Regions from separate parts of the Streptomyces sp. NPDC028907 genome, predicted to be linked through region 2. Evidence: riboswitches for the same ligand, from Rfam matches in the RefSeq annotation. Region 2 holds a riboswitch; each other region holds the start of a gene.

Region 1 (4,429 bases), on a different contig from region 2:
TCGGATCACGACAGGTATGTTTTTGATCACGTGATAAGGCGGGATATCCATCGACTTATAGGGAAGTAGCGGCCCGTGTCCTGGGCCGAAGCCGACGTCCAGGCCGACAGCGAGCCGCCGCCGCACGCCGACCACGCCTTCTTCGGCCGGCCCAGAGCTTTCTCAAGCTCTCCGGTCTGGAGGTCTGGGGACTCTTCTCGTTCCTCGGCATGCAGGCCATCCTCGTCCCGCACTGCGCCGCCACCCTCGCCCCCGGCGGTATGGGCATGTCGGCCGGCTCCGCCGCCTCCGCCGCCTCCGCCGCCTCCAGCACGCTCGTCCATCTGGTGTCCGTTGCGGGCGGCTGGCTCTGCTCAGCGCGAGCACGGAACTCCTCAAGCCGAACGTCGCCACCATGGTCGGCTTCTCGGCCGCCGCGATCGACATGATGTTCGGCCTGGCCCGGTACGTCCTCGGGCGGGGCCACCTGGCCGGCCGGAAGCACGTCTGGTTCCCCTCCCTCGCCATGGCCAAGGGCACCCAGGCCCAGACGGTCAAGTTCTACGACGACGTCCCCAAGCCCACCTACTTCGGCGTCAACGGTCCCGTCGCGGTGGTCGCGGGCCTCGCCGTGATGGCCGCGACCCGCTGGCTGAGCCGCACGATGCACCCGGTGGACTGACCCGCCACAAAGCATTCGCCGCACTCGACGCATCCGACGCACTGACCCGACAGGGATCCCGCCCATACACATCCGTACGTCCTTCCCCCACGAGACGACCCATCACGACCTCCGCAACCCGCTCCGGGACGGGACCCTGCTGTACGCGCGCGTGACGCCCGCTGACGAACGAGCCCGTACCGGCGCTCCTCGAATACCTGCTGTACCGCCTGACCGACCGGCTCAAGGCGATCGTCATGGTTTGCTCGACGGACGATCGCTATGACAACGACGTGCACTGCACGGGAGGTTCCATCCTCACCGGTCGACATGCCGCCTGACCGTCGACCATGTGCGCCTTCGTCGCCCGTCCGAGGACACCGGCGTCATGTCCGAGCCCCTGCCGCGCTCCGCGTCAGCGACTCCCACCCCGTCGAAGTGGGCGAGTAGACCTGAGCGTTGAGGCGGGCGAGGGTACAGCTGAGGTTGACGTCGGACATACCGCGCGAGCAAGTCGTCGCCCGGCTCTGCGACCTGGCACCGGACGGCTCCTCGCCCCTGGTCACGCGGGGCGCTGAACCTGACTGCACGTCATGGCCGGGACGGCGTGGCGCCGCGCGAGCCGGGCGCAACCGAGGCCGTACCCCTTGAGCTGCCCGCACCCACTCGGACCGGGTCGATCCGGGTGCACCGCCCGGAGCTCGGCTGGGAGGCGACGGTGCGGATGCTCTCCGAGATCAGCTGCGATCGGCATGACCTCATCGCCTCCAACGAGGTGATCTACACAGAGGGCGAAGAAGTACTTTTCCGTCGGACACGGGAAAAACGGACTCCACGAATGGCCAGTTAAAGGCGAGTTGGAGCCATTGCCCGATTTGCCACTCTTGTGGATGCCAGTGAGTTGAGTCACGCACACCCGGCCACACACCCCGTCCGACGCACCTTCGTCTCCCCTTGTTCCACACACAAGTTGAGGCTTGGCAACCGCAAAGGATCAAGCACCCCATACGCACCAGACCATGGTCAACCGGCACGTCAGGCGGCCCCGGCACTTGTTTCGGACATGTGCTCTCGCATACGTTCCCGCTCGTCGGGCGGACGCCGAATCCTGCCGCCGCCCGTGTCATCCATCCCCGGAACTCACACACGCACGGCAGGAGCGGGGGACCCAGGTAAGTCGCCGGACCGGACGCCTTGATGGCGCACCGGCCCGGCTCGGGGTGAAGTCGCGCCACCGCTCAGCGGCGCGGCCGGGCATCTCCCGCCCGAACCCGACAGCTCACCTCGCAGGCGCCGGAGAGGAACAGCGCCATGCCCCGAGGCAAGCACCGCCGCCCCCGCACCAACCCGCTCACTCGTCGCGTCGCCATCGCAGGCACCGGCACCGCAGCCCTCGCGCTCCCGCTCCTGAGCGCGACCACCGCGAGCGCCGCCCAGCCGGCCCAGACCCCCACCGCCGCGCAGGCCAATACCCTTACGTACACCACCAAAAAGGGCGATTCGCTCTACGGCATCGCGGACCGGTACGACGCCCAGGGTGGCTGGAAGCAGCTCTACAAGGACAACCGCAAGGCCATCGGCGACAACCCCCGGCTGATCCACCCGGGCGTCGACCTGGAGGTCCGGGCGACGAAGAAGGCCGGCACCGCGAGCGCAACCGCCGACAAGGCCGCCGCACCCGCCAAGAAGTCCGCCGTCGCCCAGGCCACGCAGTCCTCGGTGAAGACATACCCGGACAACCTCGACGGCTGGATCCGCAACGCTCTGGACATCATGGGACAGAACGGGATTCCCGGATCTTACGAGGGCATCCACCGCAACATCATGCGCGAGTCGTCCGGCAACCCCCAGGCCATCAACAACTGGGACTCCAACGCGGCCGCGGGCACCCCGTCCAAGGGCCTCCTCCAGGTCATCGACCCGACCTTCGCGGCCTACCACGTGCCGGGCACCGTCTACGACCCCTTCAACCCGGTCGCGAACATCGCGGCCGCGTGCAACTACGCGGCCGCCCGGTACGGCTCGATCGACAATGTGAACGGCCCTTACTAGCCCTGAAGCAGGATCGAGTGGGCTAATTCACCCTTACTGGGCTGAATCGGTCAGGGCGCCCGCGCTGACGCCCGCGAACAACCTCTCGAGGACGACGGCGATGCCGTCGTCCTCGTTCGAGAGGGTGATCTCGTCGGCGACCGCCTTGAGTTCGGGGTGGGCGTTGGCCATCGCCACCCCGCGGGCGGCCCAGTCGAACATGGGGATGTCATTGGGCATGTCCCCGAAGGCGATGGTCTCGTGCGCGCCGAGGCCGAGATGCTCGGCGGCGAGCGCGAGACCGGTCGCCTTGGTGATGCCGCATGGCTGGAGTTCGACGGTCCCGGGCCCGGACATGGTGACCGTCGCGAGAGAGCCCACGACCGCCCGCGCCGTCGCCGCCAACTCGTCGTCGGACAGGGTGGGATGGCGCAGCAACACCTTGCTGATCGGCTCGCACCACAGGTCGTCCCGGTGCTGGACACGGACAGCGGGCAGGGTGGGGTGCGGCATCAGGTACCCGGGTTCGATGAGCGTGAGCCCGTCGACGCCGTCCTGGTCGACGGCCGCGTACACCTCCCCGACCTCGGCCTCGATCTTGCCGAGCGCGGTCTCCGCCAACTCCCGGTCCAGGGTGATCGACCACAAGAGACGGTCCGCGCCGGCGTCGTACAACTGCGCGCCCTGTCCGCACACCGCGAGCCCCCTGCTGCCCAGGACGTCGAGGAGCGGCCGCACTCTGGGCGCCGGCCGCCCCGTCACGACGAGGTGCTGAGCACCGGCCGCCGCGACCTGCGCGAGCGCGTCGAGGGAACGGTCGGAGAGCGTGTCGTCGCCTCGGAGCAGCGTCCCGTCCAGGTCAGTGGCGATGAGTGAATATGCGATGGGTGGGGCCATGATCAGAGAATACGGACAGGAAGCCCCATCGACTCGACGTGAACCGGACGGCTGCTGTGTTCACATGTGTTGACACCTGTTCCGGTTCGGATTCTGTTTCCGTGTGCACAACTTCCTTCCGCTTGTTGCGATTTCACCCCCACGTGGTCCCTCGACCCGCACCATCGCCTACGCGGGAGGGGGCCTGAGCCTCGACCGTGCGCCGCGACCTGGTGATTCGCCGGCCCCGGCGACGCGAGTTCCGTACTGCCCAAGACCGGCACCTCACCCGTAACGTGTGGCCCGACCACATGGCACGGAGCGTAAGAGAGTGAGGCAGCACCCCATGCCCCCCTTCGATCTCCCCGAGGGCGACCCCTTCGGCACGCACAACCTTCCGTATGGCGTCTTCTCCCTCCCCGGCTCGGACTCCGCACGCCGGGTCGGCGTCCGGCTCGGCGACCACGTCCTCGACGCGGGCAAGGCGGCCTACGTGCTCGGCTCGCCGTACGCCCCGCTGCTCGCCCAGGACTCCCTGAACCCGCTGCTCGCCGCGGGCCGCACCACCTGGTCCGACGTGCGCCGCGCGCTGACGGCGTGGGTGACGGTGCCGGCGCACCAGGAGGCCGTCGCGGACCTGCTGCACCCCCTGTCCTCGGTGACCCTGCACCTCCCCTTCGAGGTCGCGGACTACGTCGACTTCTACGCCTCCGAGAACCACGCCCGGAACGTCGGCCAGATCTTCCGTCCCGACGCCGCCGACTCCCTCACTCCCAACTGGAAGCACCTCCCGATCGGTTACCACGGCCGCTCCGGCACGGTGGTGGTGTCCGGCACGGACGTCGTACGGCCGTCCGGCCAGCGCAAGGCCCCCACCGACCC
Region 2 (4,429 bases):
AGCAGCGCGAGTCGGTGACGGAGGGCATCCCCCTCGGCCAGCCGGGCCTCGCCCTCGCGGCGAAGCTGGCGTCCCGGGTCAGAACGGCGGGCCTGGAGGTACCCCTGCCGACCGGCGAGGGCCTGGGCTACGAGCTGCTCGCCCTGGCGGTCCGCGCGGAGGCGGCCGGGGTGGACCCGGAGGCGGCCCTCAGGGTCGCGGCTCGGGCGTACAGGGATGCCGTGCGGGCTGCGGAGGGGCTGACACCTCCGGATACCGTCGAGGAGTGACTGACCAGCCCGACCTCACCAGCAGCACTCCCACCAGTACTGCCCCCACCAGCGACACCCCCGCACCCCCCGACCTCTTCACCTGGGAGTTCGCCACCGACCCCTACCCCGCCTACGCCTGGCTGCGCGAGCACGCGCCCGTCCACAAGACGCGGCTCCCCAGCGGCGTGGAGGCCTGGCTGGTCACGCGTTACGCCGACGCCAAGCAGACGCTCGCCGACAACCGGCTCTCCAAGAACCCGGCCCACCACGACGAGCCCGCGCACGCCAGGGGCAAGACCGGTATCCCCGGGGAGCGCAAGGCCGAGCTGATGACGCATCTGCTCAACATCGACCCGCCGGACCACACGAGGCTGCGCAGGCTCGTCTCCAAGGCGTTCACGCCCCGCAGGGTCGCCGAGTTCGCGCCCCGGGTGCAGGAGCTCACCGACCAGCTCATCGACCGGTTCGCCACCGAGGGAACCGCCGACCTGATCCACGAGTTCGCCTTCCCGCTCCCCATCTACGCGATCTGCGACCTGCTAGGCGTTCCCCGCGAGGACCAGGACGACTTCCGTGACTGGGCGGGCATGATGATCCGCCATCAGGGCGGCCCCAGGGGCGGGGTCGCCCGGTCCGTGAAGAAGATGCGGGGCTATCTCGCCGAGCTCATCCACCGCAAGCGCGAGGCACTCCCCGACACCCCCGCCCCCGGCGAGGACCTCATCTCCGGCCTCATCCGCGCCTCCGACCACGGCGAGCACCTCACCGAGAACGAGGCCGCGGCCATGGCCTTCATCCTGCTGTTCGCCGGCTTCGAGACGACCGTCAACCTCATCGGCAACGGCACCTACGCCCTGCTCACCCACCCCGAGCAACGCGCCCGCCTGCAGACGTCCTTGGCCGCCGAGGAGACCGGCCTCCTCGAAACCGGAGTGGAGGAACTCCTCCGCTACGACGGCCCCGTGGAACTCGCCACCTGGCGCTTCGCCACGGAGCCGCTCACCCTGGGCGGCCGGCACATCGCGCCCGGCGATCCCGTCCTCGTCGTCCTGGCCGCCGCCGACCGGGACCCGGACCGCTTCGCCGACCCCGACGTCCTCGACCTCGCCCGCCGCGACAACCAGCATCTCGGCTACGGCCACGGCATCCACTACTGCCTCGGCGCCCCGCTCGCCCGCCTGGAGGGCCAGACCGCCCTCGGCACGCTCCTCACCCGCGTCCCGGACCTCCGACTCGCCGTGGATCCGGGCGAGTTGAGATGGCGCGGCGGACTCATCATGCGCGGACTGCGCACCCTTCCGGTGGAGTTCACCCCGGTTGGGTGAGTGCGTCCCCTCGGCAAACATGACACGCGCTCTTGTCTGTGATCTTCACGTGATCTGCGCGGCATTAACTTGTGACAAGTGATCGTCTGCCGCTACGTTCACGCATCAACGTCGGCGTCCAGGTTTCACGCGCCGCGGTCACCGCTGTCTCGCGAAAGGTCCCCGCATGCTCTCCGGGAACGGTCGTCACCGTCGCCCTCGTCAGGCCCCGGCCATCCTCGTCGCGGCCGGAGTGACCGGGTCCGCCATCGCCATCCCGATGCTCGGCGCCGCGAGTGCCAGCGCCGCCGACGGCACCGTGTGGGACAAGGTGGCCGAATGCAGGAGCGGGGGATCCTGGAGCGCCGCCGACGAGAGCGCCGGCCGCTACGGCGGACTGCAACTGACCCAGGAGGACTGGGAGAGGTACGGCGGCCTCGACTACGCCCCCAGCCCCGACCTGGCTAGCCGCTCCCAGCAGATAGCCGTGGCCCAGGACCTTCTCGCGGCCCGGGGGACCAGCCCCTGGGGCACCTGCGCGGTGGTCAACGGACTCACCAAGGAATCCGGGGCCCTCGACCTCGACACCGGAGTGGAGGAGGACTCCCCCTCCGAGGTGTCCGGCTCATCCGGCTTGCTCGACTCGCTCAACTCATCCGATTCGTCCAGCTCGTCGAATTCGTCCGAGTCGTCCGGTGGGTCGAACTCGTCCGAGGCGTCGAACCAGAGCGACGACCCGTCCGGCACCCCGAGTGAATCCTCGGATGCTTCGTCCGGGCCCTCGCGGGATTCCTCCCCTTCTTCTTCCTCATCCCCTTCAGCGCCTGCGGCGGATGATTCCGCTAAGTCCGAAACGTCCCCCAGCGTAAAGGCCTCACAGTCGCCCGACCGCTCCCCGGTGGAGGCGATCGGTGGGGACAATCAGGACGATGTGGTGCAGGACGTCGGTTCCTGGAGCCTCGTCGACACCGGGGCGATCGACGCCGAGACGGCCGGCTCCGGGCGGCACCGCGGTCCCAGTGCCGACGAGGGCGAGGCCGACGGCGGTGCCGCCGAGTCCGCCAAGTCCTCCGGGCGCCACGCCTCGTACAGCGTCCGCGCCGGCGACACTCTCGCCTCCATCGCCGACTCCCTTGACCTCGACGGCGGGTGGCGCGCTCTGTACGCGGCGAACAAGGACGCCATCGGCCCTGACGCGAACCACATCTTCGCCGGTCAGACCCTGGACGTCCCTGGCGAATAACGGCTGAACAGGGCGAAATGCAGCGCCAGTTCGCGTCACTATTCGCACCTGAATGTCCGTTTTGAATGCAGTGAGAGATAGATCTCAGAAGCCCTGATCGTCTTTGTAATTCCCGGAATCGCGTGTCTACGGTCATGACCGCTCGCCACCAGTGCGAGCCCCGACAGCCGTCACGCCGAATCCTGCCGGCGGCCGTCCGGGAACAGTCGTCGCGTCAAGCGCCGTAGGCAGGAGCGGGGGACCCAAGGTTTGCGCCGGGTCCGGCAGTTGAGGCCCTTCGGGGCCGCACGGCCGGAGCCGGCTTGGGGTGAAGTCGCGCAGCAGCAGCCGAGAGGCGAGCGTGCGCGGCCGGGCAACTCAACCGGCCCGAACCCGACAGCTCACCTCGTAGGCGTCGGTGAGGGGATCTCTCCATGCTGTTTTCCAGCAAGGGCAAGCACCGTCGTCCGTCCAAGGCCGCTCGCGCCATAGCCGTCGTCGGCGTCACCGGTGCCGCCGCCGTCGCCGCCCCGCTGATGGCGGCCGGCAGCGCCTCCGCCGCCACCGCCTCCGAGTGGGACGCCGTCGCCCAGTGCGAGTCCGGCGGCAACTGGTCGATCAACACCGGCAACGGCTACTACGGCGGCCTTCAGTTCTCCGCCTCCACCTGGGCCGCGTACGGCGGCACGGCATACGCCTCCACCGCCGACCAGGCCAGCAAGGCCCAGCAGATCGAGATCGCCGAGAAGGTCCTCGCGAGTCAGGGCAAGGGTGCCTGGCCGCACTGCGGCACCGGCCTGTCGAGCGCCCCTTACAACGGCTCCGGCGCCTCGCAGAGCACCGAGACCGCCCCCCGCGCCACCGAGGAGCAGCCGGCCTCCCGCTCCGCCGAGCGCCCGGCCGCCGAGAAGAAGTCGACCAAGACCGTCACCACCCCGACCGGCAAGAAGGTCAAGAAGGGCGACGGCGAGTACAAGGTCGTCAAGGGCGACACCCTCAGCTCGATCGCCGAGGCGAAGAAGGTCAAGGGCGGCTGGGAGAAGCTGTTCAAGCTGAACAAGGACATCGTCGAGGACGCCGACCTGATCTACCCGGGTCAGCAGCTGCACCTGAAGTAATACAGGGGGACAGCTGAACCACACCGCCCTCACATCCGTGGACCTCGGAGTGAAGGTCTCGTGAGGGTCACCCCCGTCCCCGCGAACTCCCCGCCTCGGTGCGTCTTCCCCCGTACGCACCGGGGCGGGGTTTCTTGTGCCGGACCGTGTGCGTCGGCCCCTTTTGTGCCGAAGTCTTTGTTCCGTTCGGAAACAATTTACTCTCGGTTCTGTCCCACGGGGCGGTCGACCGCTGGCCGAACGCCCGGAGCCGGTTAGGCTCGTCTCGCAGTACCCACCGCGGACTGCGTACCCGCGTCACATCCCAAGAAGGAGATGCTCGTGCCGTCCATCGACGTCGTCGTAGCCCGGGAAATCCTCGACTCGCGAGGCAACCCCACCGTCGAGGTCGAGGTCGGCCTCGACGACGGCAGCACGGGTCGTGCCGCCGTTCCGTCCGGCGCCTCCACCGGCGCCTTCGAGGCCATCGAGCTCCGCGACGGCGACCAGAACCGCTACCTCGGCAAGGGTGTCGAGAAGGCCGTCCTCGCCGTC
Region 3 (4,429 bases), on a different contig from region 2:
ATCGGCAGCCGCCGCGGGCACACCGGGCACCAGCACCTGCCGTGGGTCGCCCTCGACACGGACGCCACCGAGGAGCGGGGCGAGGTCTACGGCTGCGCCCTCGGCTGGTCCGGGTCCTGGCGCATCGCCGTCGCGCAACTCCCCGACGCGCGCGTGCAGATCACCGGCGGGGCCGGACACGACGACTCGGGCCTGCTGCGGCTGGCCCCGGGGGAGTCCTTCACCACACCAGTCTTCGCCGGTCTGTGGAGCGACGGCGGCTTCGGCGGGGCGAGCCGCGCCTGGCACGCGTACCAGCGCGCGTATGTGATCCCAGACGCCGACCAGGACCGGCCGGTGCTGTTCAACTCCTGGGAGGCGACGGAGTTCGACATCTCCGAGGAACAGCAGAGTCTGCTCGCGCGGCGGGCCGCGGCCATCGGCGTCGAGCTCTTCGTCGTCGACGACGGCTGGTTCGGGACGCGTACCAGCGACCGCGCGGGCCTCGGCGACTGGACGCCCAACCCCGACCGCTTTCCGTCCGGTCTCAAGCCGCTCGCCGACTACGTGCACGCGCTCGGCATGCAGTTCGGCATCTGGGTCGAACCGGAAATGGTCAATCCGGACAGCGAGTTGTATCGCGCCCATCCCGAGTGGGCTCAGCATCAAACGGGACGAAAGCGGACGGAGTTCCGCAATCAGCTCGTACTCAATCTCGCGCGCGAGGATGTCCAGGAGTACCTCTTCGAGCGCCTCGACGGGATCCTCTCCAGCGCCCCGATCGACTATGTGAAGTGGGACTTCAACCGCTGCTTCACCGACGCCGGCTGGCCCGGCGAGCCATATCCGCAGCGACTGTGGGTCGACCATGTGCGCGCCCTGTACGGCCTGCTGGACCGGCTGCGTGCGGCCCATCCCGGTGTCGCCTTCGAGTCCTGCTCGGGCGGCGGCGGGCGGATCGACCTCGGTGTGCTGAGCCGCACGGACCAGGTGTGGACCTCGGACAACACCGACCCCCTGGACCGGCTCGCCATCCAGCACGGCTTCAGCCAGCTCCACCCGGCCCGGGCCATGGCCGCCTGGGTCACCGACAGTCCGAACGCCATGCTCAACCACCGCGCCAGCTCCCTGCGCTTCCGGTTCGTGAGCGCCATGGCCGGGGTGCTCGGGGTCGGCGGCGACCTCACCCGGTGGACCGAGGAGGAACTCGCCGAGGCCCGGGAATGGGTGACCCTCTACAAGGAGATCCGGCCGGTGGTGCAGCGCGGAGACCTGTATCGGCTGCGGGTTCCGCGGGGTGGGCTGAGCGCGGTGCAGTACTCACTCGGGGACGAAACGGTTGTTTTCGCCTGGCTCCAGGCGCAGAGCTTCGGCGAGCCCGTCCCGGCGCTGCGCTTGCGCGCCCTCGACTCGACAGCGTCGTATGAATGCCTTGAAACGGGCGAAATTCACCGAGGTGCCGTACTGGCACATCACGGACTTCGCGCAGGCTTGCGTGGCGACCTCGATGCGACGGTTATCCGACTGCGTCGCATCTAGGGTTTCTGTCCGAATTGATGCCTTCATTCCAACTCGCTCTGGAGCGAAGGAAGGTGGAGCGGCGTCACGTGAGGAGCGTCATATTCGTGACCGTGCGTCGCCCGTCATGTCCATGTAATTCACGTGCTTTTCAAGGGGTTTTGAGTCCGGCGATGCCCCGATAATTCACGCAGGGTGACGGGTATTTCCCACAAGGGATCAACAGGAACGCATTCGGACGGAACCCCTCACTTGTTCCCTTGCGTCTTCCTCGCTTACGTTCGCCACCAATCCGGACGGACGCCGAATCCTGCCGCCGACCGGATCCCGCGCAAACTCACCCGTGCACGGCAGGAGCGGGGGACCCACAGGTACAACCGCCTGTTCCGGTCTCCGGAACAGGCTTGGGGTCAAGTCGCGTCCCCACGCGGCCGGGCATCTCCAGCCCGCACCCGACAGCTCACCTCGCAGGCGCCGGAGAGGAATTCGCCATGCCCGCCAAGGGTAAGCACCGCCGCCCGAAGTCCCAGCGCTTCACCCGCTCCATCGCCGTCGCCGGAACCGGTGGAGCCGCTCTCGCTCTCCCGCTCATCGGTGCCACCGGCGCCCACGCCGCTCCCGCGCAGTCCGTTTCGGAAAAAGCCGTTCAGTCTCTTCCGGTCGCCGGGAAGAAGGCCGTCGAGAAGAAGGCCTCCGACAAGAAGGCGGGCCTGCGGACCTATTCGGTGAAGGTCGGCGATTACCTCTCGAAGATCGCCGACGAGCAGAACGTCAGCGGTGGCTGGAAGAAGCTCTACGCCGACAACCGCGAGGCCGTCGGCGACGACCCGTCGCTGATCCACCCCGGCCTGAAGCTCTCCCTCGGCGGCAAGAAGGCGACGACGAGCGCCCCCAAGTCGTCGTCCGCCCCCTCGTCTTCCGCTCCCTCGTCTTCCTCCTCCGAGTCCTCCGCCGACTCGACCGCCTCGAAGTCCTCCGCGGCGAAGAAGACCACGACCACCCAGAGCGCGGAGAACGCCGGCCCGACCAGCGGCTTCTCCGCCCCCGTCTCCGGCGCCTCGGTCGGCACCGCCTACAAGGTGGCGGGCAGCATGTGGTCCAGCGGCTACCACACCGGCGTCGACTTCGTCGCCCCCACCGGCAGCCCGCTGAAGGCGGTCGGCGCGGGCACCGTCGTCTCGGCCGGCTGGGGCGGCGCGTACGGCAACCAGGTCGTCATCCAGCTCGCCGACGGCTACTACGCCCAGTACGCCCACCTGTCCTCGCTCTCGGTCTCGAGCGGCCAGACCGTTACTGCGGGCCAGCAGATAGGCCTCTCCGGCGCGACCGGCAACGTGACCGGCCCGCACCTCCACTTCGAGATCCGCACCACGCCGGACTACGGCTCGGACCTCGACCCGGTCGCCTACCTCCGCTCCAAGGGCGTCGCCATCGGCTGACGGCGGTTCTTCGCGCAGACCACCTGCCTGACACGCGACCGAAGGCCGGACCCCGATCCCCGGGTCCGGCCTTCGGTGTGTCCTGAAGCGGGCGTCTGGGCGGGTCGGGGTGTCGACAGGGCGGGGGCTATGGGGGGAGAGTGATCTCCGACCGCTTGGAGCAAGCGCTTTCCATGGTGCCTTCCACGTCCTCACACAGCGAAGGAGTCCTTCCCGTGACGACCACGCGCAGAGCATTCGGAGTCCTGGCCGCAGGCGTCGCCCTCGGGGCGCTGGCCCCGGTCGGCGCGGCGAGTGCCGCCTCTCCCGGCCGCCGGCTGATCGCCCAGGACGACTTCTGCCACGGCCTCGGCCAGTGGGAGACCGAGCTGCAGGACGGCGGCACCGTCAGCGCCGCGCGCGGGGTGCTGGAGATCGACGTGCCGAGCGGGGCGACGGTGTGGTTCAAGAAGCGGCTCGAAGGGCCGTACGTCATCGGGTACACGGCCACCGCCGTCTCGGCCGGCGGGCCCAACGACCGTGTCTCCGACCTGAACAACTTCTGGAACGCCCTCGACGTCCGCTCCCCGGACGACCTCTTCGCCACGCCGCGGGCCGGTGCGCTGGACGAGTACGACCACCTCAAGACGTACTACTCCGGTTACGGCGCCAACTACAACACCACGACGCGACTGCGCCGCTACGTCGGCGAGGCCGGAGTCCGTCCGCTGGTCTTCGACTACACGGAGCCGCTGCTGGTGGCCAACGAGCCGAACCGGGTCCGTATCGTCTCCGACGGCTCGACCGTCCAGTGGTGGAACAACGGGCGGCTGGTCTTCGACCACGCCGACCACGAGCCGTACACCAGTGGGCACTTCGCCTTCCGGACCGTCTGGAGCCACTTCCGCGTCAGCGACTTCCGGGTATGGCGGCTGCGCCCACAACACCCCTGATCAGACGGATATTCCAGGTTTGGTGAACCCTTTGGAAGTGGCTTATCTCACCGCTCGTCAACCCTTGCCTACGGTCGCGTAGGTCACATTCGAAGGTGAATCATGTGCCGATGTGGCAGACGATTCGAAGAGTGACAGCAGATCAGTGATCGGGTCGTACGTCGCGGTGGGGGACAGCTTCACCGAGGGCGTCGGCGACCCCGGCCCCGACGGGGCGTTCGTCGGTTGGGCCGACCGGTTCGCGGTCCTGCTCGCGGACCGGCGCCCCGAGGGCGACTTCAACTACACGAACCTCGCCGTGCGCGGCAAACTGCTCGACCAGATCATCGAGGACCAGCTCCCGAAGGCCGTCGAACTGGCCCCGGACCTCGTCTCGTTCTGTGCGGGCGGCAACGACATCATCCGACCCGGAACCGATCCCGACGAGGTCGCCGAGCGCTTCGAGCGGGCCATCGCCCGGCTCACCGCCGTGGCAGGCACCGTCATGGTGACGACCGGATTCGACACCCGTGGCGTGCCCGTGCTGAAGCATCTGCGCGGCAAGATCGCCACCTACAACGG

Evidence for each region. Region 2 has a riboswitch for cyclic di-AMP ahead of ACZ4UU_RS04880 (transglycosylase family protein). Riboswitches for the same ligand answer to the same signal wherever they lie in the genome.
Region 1: another riboswitch for cyclic di-AMP. It lies ahead of ACZ4UU_RS21335 (transglycosylase SLT domain-containing protein); the one in region 2 lies ahead of ACZ4UU_RS04880 (transglycosylase family protein).
Region 3: another riboswitch for cyclic di-AMP. It lies ahead of ACZ4UU_RS18860 (M23 family metallopeptidase); the one in region 2 lies ahead of ACZ4UU_RS04880 (transglycosylase family protein).

Annotation. Positions count from the first base shown of each region.
Region 1 is NZ_JBVHVE010000006.1:489,065-493,493, forward strand. Features, by position in the region: partial or broken gene ACZ4UU_RS21320 (peptide MFS transporter) at 76-484, shown strand; partial or broken gene ACZ4UU_RS21325 (hypothetical protein) at 726-978, shown strand; partial or broken gene ACZ4UU_RS21330 (CocE/NonD family hydrolase C-terminal non-catalytic domain-containing protein) at 1,100-1,490, shown strand; cyclic di-AMP (ydaO/yuaA leader) riboswitch at 1,762-1,946, shown strand; gene ACZ4UU_RS21335 (transglycosylase SLT domain-containing protein) at 1,952-2,692, shown strand; gene ACZ4UU_RS21340 (HAD family hydrolase) at 2,726-3,568, opposite strand; gene fahA (fumarylacetoacetase) at 3,894-4,429, shown strand, end outside.
Region 2 is NZ_JBVHVE010000002.1:105,980-110,408, reverse strand. Features, by position in the region: gene ACZ4UU_RS04895 (nucleoside triphosphate pyrophosphohydrolase) at 1-269, shown strand, start outside; gene ACZ4UU_RS04890 (cytochrome P450 family protein) at 266-1,576, shown strand; gene ACZ4UU_RS04885 (LysM peptidoglycan-binding domain-containing protein) at 1,743-2,798, shown strand; cyclic di-AMP (ydaO/yuaA leader) riboswitch at 3,008-3,207, shown strand; gene ACZ4UU_RS04880 (transglycosylase family protein) at 3,212-3,895, shown strand; gene eno (phosphopyruvate hydratase) at 4,211-4,429, shown strand, end outside.
Region 3 is NZ_JBVHVE010000005.1:638,015-642,443, forward strand. Features, by position in the region: gene ACZ4UU_RS18855 (alpha-galactosidase) at 1-1,518, shown strand, start outside; cyclic di-AMP (ydaO/yuaA leader) riboswitch at 1,826-1,984, shown strand; gene ACZ4UU_RS18860 (M23 family metallopeptidase) at 1,989-2,936, shown strand; gene ACZ4UU_RS18865 (DUF6250 domain-containing protein) at 3,152-3,868, shown strand; gene ACZ4UU_RS18870 (SGNH/GDSL hydrolase family protein) at 4,014-4,429, shown strand, end outside.